2 regions of the Neobittarella massiliensis (ex Bilen et al. 2018) genome follow, and region 2 is predicted to be linked to the other one. Evidence: predicted binding sites of a transcription regulator. Region 2 holds the regulator's gene; the other holds the start of a gene.
What was found. The regulator HrcA, encoded in region 2, represses chaperone genes, less so after heat shock. The targets are predictions, from matches to a motif close to TGTTAGCACTCNNNNNNNNNGAGTGCTAACA.

Region 1: the regulator HrcA is predicted to act here: its motif matches at 2,028-2,058, upstream of H8K20_RS07100 (co-chaperone GroES).

Annotation. Positions count from the first base shown of each region.
Region 1 is NZ_JACOGI010000001.1:1,538,326-1,541,563, forward strand. It holds gene groL (chaperonin GroEL) at 1-1,618, opposite strand, end outside; gene H8K20_RS07100 (co-chaperone GroES) at 1,724-2,008, opposite strand; gene H8K20_RS07105 (manganese catalase family protein) at 2,253-2,918, shown strand; gene H8K20_RS07110 (diacylglycerol/lipid kinase family protein) at 2,986-3,238, opposite strand, start outside.
Region 2 is NZ_JACOGI010000002.1:303,276-306,513, reverse strand. It holds gene dnaK (molecular chaperone DnaK) at 1-146, opposite strand, end outside; gene grpE (nucleotide exchange factor GrpE) at 669-1,289, opposite strand; gene hrcA (heat-inducible transcriptional repressor HrcA) at 1,322-2,344, opposite strand; gene H8K20_RS10520 (GNAT family N-acetyltransferase) at 2,638-3,141, shown strand.

The DNA of each region.
Region 1 (3,238 bases), on a different contig from region 2:
CGCCCATACCGGGGTTCATGGGCATGGCAGGCTCGTTTTCGTCTTTTTTGTCGGCGACCAGGCTCTCGGTGGTCAGTACCATAGCGGCGACCGAAGCGGCGTTCTGCAGCGCGCTGCGGCTGACGATGGTCGGGTCGACGATACCGCCCTCGATCATATCCAGGTACTGCTCGTTGTAGGCGTCGAAACCGTAGCCCACTTTTCTGGAGCGGCGGATCTTATCGATGATGACCGAGCCCTCTAAGCCGGCGTTGGCAGCGATCTGGCGGATGGGCTCCTCCAGCGCTTTGAGCACGATGTTGACGCCGGTCTTCTCGTCGCCGGAGGTGGCGCTCACCAGTTTGGTGACGGCGTTGGTGGCATTTAAGAAAGCGGTACCGCCGCCGGCCACGATGCCTTCGGCTACAGCGGCCTTAGCGGCAGACAGGGCGTCCTCGATGCGCAGCTTCTTCTCTTTCATCTCGATCTCGGTGGCAGCGCCCACTTTGATGACCGCTACGCCGCCGGCCAGTTTGCCCAGCCGTTCCTCCAGCCGCTCGCGATCGAAGTCGGAGGTGGAATTGGCGATCTCGTTTCTGATCTGGGCGACCCGGTCTTTGATGGCCTGGCTGTCGCCGGCACCGTCGACGATGATGGTGTTCTCTTTCATCACCTTGACCTGCTTGGCAGTGCCCAGCTGGTCGATGGTGGTCTCTTTTAAGTCGAGACCCAGCTCGTCGCTGATGACCTCGCCGCCGGTGAGGATGGCGATATCGCGCAGCATCTCTTTGCGGCGGTCACCGAAACCGGGAGCTTTGACGCCCACGCAGTTGAAGGTGCCGCGCAGTTTGTTGACCAGCAGGGTGGTCAGCGCCTCGCCCTCGATGTCCTCGGCGATGATCAGCAGCTTTTTGCCCGACTGTACGATCTGCTCCAGCAGCGGCAGTACATCCTGGATGTTGGAGATCTTTTTGTCGGTGATGAGGATGTAGGGGTCGTCCAGCACGGCCTCCATCTTGTCGGTGTCGGTGACCATGTAGGGGGAGATATAGCCGCGGTCGAACTGCATGCCCTCGACGACCTCGGAATAGGTGTCGGCGGTCTTGGACTCCTCGATGGTGATAACGCCGTCGGAGGATACCTTCTCCATGGTGTCGGCGATCAGCTGGCCCACGAAATCGTCGCCGGCAGAGATGGAGGCGACGCGGGCGATATCGGCCGAGCCGTCTACCTGGCGGGCGTTCTCGACGATGTAGTCGACTGCTGCGTCGACCGCTTTTTGGATACCGCGGCGCACGCCCATGGGATTGGCGCCGGCAGCCACGTTTTTCATTCCCTCACGCACCAGCGCCTGAGCCAGTACGGTAGCGGTGGTGGTGCCGTCACCGGCAGCGTCGTTGGTCTTGGTGGCGACCTCTTTGACCAGCTGGGCGCCCATGTTCTCAAACGGGTCTTCCAGCTCGATCTCCTTGGCGATGGTGACGCCGTCGTTGGTGATCAGCGGGGCACCGTACTTTTTGTCGAGCACGACGTTGCGGCCCTTGGGGCCCAGAGTGACTTTGACGGTATCGGCCAGCTGATCGATACCCGACTGCAGGGCCTGTCTGGCCTCCTCAGCGAATTTGATCTCTTTTGCCATGTGTAAAACCTCCTGTTATGCGGCTGTTGGGCCCGGCGCAGTAGGGCCGGCCCGAATCGTTAAGATGTATGGTGAAAGCGGGGCGGCGCCCCGGAGAGATGGCTGTTACTCGACGACGGCCAGCACGTCAGACTGACGGACCAGTACGCATTCCTCGCCGTCTACCTTGACCTCGGTACCGGCATATTTGCTGGCGATGACTTTGTCGCCCACCTTGAGGATCATCTCGACTTCGTTACCATCGACCACGCCGCCGGGACCCACGGCCAGCACCTCGGCTACCTGGGGTTTTTCTTTTGCTGCGCCCGGCAGGATGATGCCGTTAGAAGTGGTCTCTTCGGGCTCGGTCATTTTAATCAGAACACGATCTGCTAAGGGTTTGATTGTCATGGATAATTCCTCCTTTGTGTTTTAGCACTCTGTAACCCCGAGTGCTAATAATCATTTTATACAGTTTTCAGAAAAAATCAAGTAAAAATCAGAGAAAGTCAAAAAAATTAACAATTTATACAAAAATACCCGCATAGCGGCGTTTAGAAGGGCGGTCGGTGGGCAAATTTGCTGCCCGGCGTATGGGTTTTGAGGACCGTGGGCACAATTTAGGTATACTCAAATATAAATGGAGGCGACCGCAATGTTCAAACACGAAAAGATGCTCTTTCACCCGGTACAGGTGGAAAAGCCCAATCCCCAGTACGCAGTTCTGCTGCAGGAGCAGCTGGGCGGCGGTAACGGCGAGTTGAAAGCGGCTATGCAGTACATGTCCCAGAGCTTTCGCATCAAGGACCCCGAGATCAAAGACCTGTTTTTGGACATCGCAGCCGAGGAGCTGGGCCACATGGAGATGGTGGCGACGACGATCAGCATGCTCAACGGCCACGATGTAGACTATGCCGCGGTGGGCGCTGGCGAGATCCAGTCGCACGTGATATTGGGGCTCAACCCGGGCCTTATCAACGCCTCGGGCTACTCCTGGACCGGCGACTACGTGACGGTGACCGGCGATCTGTGCGCCGATCTGCTCTCGAATATCGCTTCGGAACAGCGGGCCAAGGTGGTATACGAGTACCTGTACCGCCAGATCGAGGACAAAAAGGTGCGCGAGACCATCGATTTTCTACTCAATCGCGAAGAGGCCCACAACGCCATGTTCAGGGAGGCCTTCAACAAGGTGCAGGATACCGGCTCCAACCGGGATTTTGGCACCACCAAGGCGGCGAAGATGTATTTTAGCATGTCGGAGCCATCTCCCCAGAGCGACCTGAGCCAGGTGGCCGGCAAACCGCCCAAATTTGAGTAGAGAGCGGGAACACACAAAAAGGGGCCGTGCGCGCGGCCCTTTACATAACCCGGTGTGCACGCCTATACTAGCGGGCCGGCACCCGCACCCGCAGCGCCCCCGGCAGCACCTGAAAAGTGGCCTCGGTCACCGGGGCGCATTCGCCGTCGATATTGAGCACGAACGGCATTTTCGTGCTGGCGGTGATGGTGCAGCTGCGGGCGCTGTGGGCCTCGACCAGCTGGGCGTATTCTTTTCCCACCTGCCCGTTTTGGATGTGCAGCCCTTTGCGGTAGCTGCCCACCAGCTGCAAAAATTTGAGCCGCCCCACCTTTTTTACC
Region 2 (3,238 bases):
ATGCGCTCGCCGGTCTTGGAGAAGGCGACCACCGAAGGGGTGGTTCTGGCGCCCTCTGCGTTGGCGATGACTACTGCCTCGCCGCCCTCCATGACGGCTACACAGGAGTTGGTGGTGCCCAAGTCGATGCCGATGATTTTTCCCATTGTTGTTTCCTCCTTATATAAAACCTGATATTTTACCAAATCGTCTGTCTATGAAAAAGGGTCTGCCGCCCGCACAGGTGTTTTTGCATGTACGGTACAGGTGGCCGTGCGGCCCTGAGATTTTGCGCTGCTATAAGTGGCAATGTGCCCCTGCTTTCCACAACGGCGATGTGACCGGAAGAAAGCAGCGCGAGGGGCGGTGCCCCGAGAGTGCTTTCTTCTGTAAGTGGCCAAGCGCCCAGTGTCTTACATCGACACCGTGACCGGAAGAAGGGGCGGTGCCGCGCACAGCGGCAGGAGGGGCTGCGCCCAGTTCCTTTTTTAGGAGCGGCGCTGTGGCCGGAAGAAAGTACGCTGCTGCGAAGCAGCGCGAGGGGCTGCGCCCCGAGAGTGCTTTCTTCTGTAAGTGGCCAGCGCCCTGTGTCTTACATCGACACTGTGACCGGAAGAAGGGGCGGTGCCGCGCACAGCGGCAGGAGGGGCTGCGCCCCGACAGCGCCTTCTTCTTGGAGTGGCAAATTTCTAATTTGCCACTTTTACCATGGCATACCGGATGACCCGGTCGCCCATGACGTAGCCCTTTTGGAACACATCCACGATGGCCCCTTCACCCAGTTCGTCGTCCTCGATGTGCATGACGGCGTTGTGCAGGTTGGGATCGAAACTGCCGCCGGCGGGGTCCACCTCGGTGACGCCCAGCTTTTCGAGCGCCGCTTTGAATTGGGTGACGACCATGGCGATGCCTTTGGTAAAGTCGTCCTCGGTCTCGCTGGCCGCCAGCGCCCGCTCCAGATTGTCGAGCACATCGATAAACTGGGTGACGGTGCCGGCCACGCCTTCGGCGTAGATGCCGTCTTTTTCTTTGGTGGAGCGCTTGCGGAAGTTATCGTACTCGGCGCTTATCCGCAGCAGGCGCTCCTGCAGCTGGCTGTTTTCCTCTTTTTGCTTATCCAGCTCCTCCTGCAGGGGATCTTTTTTCTTTTTGCGGTGTTTTTTCTCTTTGCTCTCCGCCTTTTCCTCTGATGGGATCTGGTCCTTGTCGGTACTGGGCGGGTCGCCGGCAGCGGCCGTAGCCTGCTGCACCTCGTTGTCTGCGCCGGGCTGCTGGGCCTCGGTCTCTGGCGTCTTCTCTTCGCTGTTCACCTAAAAGCTCCTTTCTGGCCCGCTGGCCGCGGTCACTGGTCGCCCTCACTGTCGGCGCCACTTAAAATATTGCCGAGCAGGGCGGTAAAATATTCTATATGGGGTATGATCTTGCTGTAATTGAGGTAGCTGGGCCCGATGACGCCCAGCACGCCGCTCTCGCCGCCGCCGGAGCGGTATGGGGTGCTGACAAAGGCGATACCCGACAGGTTGGCGCCCAGGTCGTCGCCCATGGTGATGGCGATCTGCCGGGGGGCGGGGCTCTGGTCGCGCCGGGCGCGCTGCTGCAGCAGGTCGAGAAAGGTGAAAAAGTCGGTGTCTTGCCGGGCGTAGCGCAGGAGGTTGGTCTGCCCCTGCACCTGCACCTTTACCGAGCACAGCTCCTGACACAGGCCGATGAGCTGGGCCAGCACCGGCTTTAATACCGGGCAGGCCGCCAGCACCGCCAGCATCTCGCCCTGCAGATGGGCGGGGACGATCTCGCCCACCGGGCGGTCGAGGATGTTGCGGCGGACAAAGTTCTCGAGCACTACCAGCGCGTCGGCGTCGGCCGGCTCCTCCAGCCGACACACCCGGTTGAGCACCAGCCCGCCGCCGGTCATGGCCACGATGGCCAGAGTGGTGGGCGAGAGCAGCAGCAGCTCGATCTTCTGAAAGCAGATATCCTGCATTTGGGGGGAGGTGGCCAAGGTGGCGTACTGGGTGAGGTAGGCCAGCAGGTTACCCGCCCGCTGCAAAATGCTGTCGGGATCGGGCAGGCCGTGGGTCAAAAACTGGGCGATCTGCTGCTGCTCGTCGGCCGAGAGCTCGTCGCGCTCCATCAGGTGGTCGATGTAAAAGCGGTAGCCCAGACTGGTGGGCACCCGGCCGGCCGAGGTGTGGGGGTGGGTGAGAAAGCCGTACTTCTCGAGGGCGGCCATCTCGGCGCGGATGGTGGCCGAGGACATGCTGATGCCCGGCAGCGCGGCGATGGCTTTGCTGCCCACCGGCTCGCCGGTGCGGGCATATGCGTCGCAAATAGATTTTAATATAAAGCTCTGTCTCTGGGTGATCAAACCGCCCGCACCTCCTGCCCGGGCAGCCCGCCGGCAGAAAACCGGCAGCCGCCGCTCTATCTTTTCTTTAGCACTCATATACATCGAGTGCCAACACATACAATGTATCACGAAAGTCAAACAAAGTCAAGCGAGGATTTTACAATTTACATATTGGTCACAAACCGGCCTTACAACCGCTAAACATCGCCGTTTATCCCGCTGTTTTGACAGCGGTGCAGCGGCGGCGTATACTGGTGGGCGAGAGACTGGCAGCCATTTGCCAGGCGACGATGATAGAGGAGAGTTGCGACATGCCCACTGATAGACCGACCGCCCCGGCGGTACGCCCCTTTGCACCCCAAGACCTGCCCCAGATGACCGCGCTGTGGAACGACGTGGTCGCCGCCGGCTGTTACTTTCCGCAGGAGGTGCCGCTGGCTGCGGCGGAGGCCGGTGACTTTTTTGCCGCCCAGTCGTTTACCGGCGTGGCGGAGCTAAACGGCCGGGTGGTGGGCCTTTACATTTTGCACCCCAACGGGATCGGGCACTGCGCGGTGACGGCCAACGCCTCCTACGCGGTGGACGCCGGCTGCCGGGGCCAGCACCTGGGGGAGCTGCTGGTGCGGCACTCGCTGCAAAAAGCGCGGGAGCTGGGCTTTGTGGGGCTGCAATTTAACGCCGTGGTGTGCACCAACGCCCCGGCCATCGCCCTGTATAAAAAGCTGGGCTTTACCCAGCTGGGGACCTGCAAAAACGGCTACCGGCTAAACGATGGCCGCTGTGTGGACCTGCTGCTGTTCCACCACCCGCTGTAGTGCGATATGAAAACAGGCCGTGTCTGTCGCCGTTTGGCGACAGACACGGCCTGTTTTTTGTGAGAGCGCCCGCCTGGCTGACGGACAGGTCTCGGCA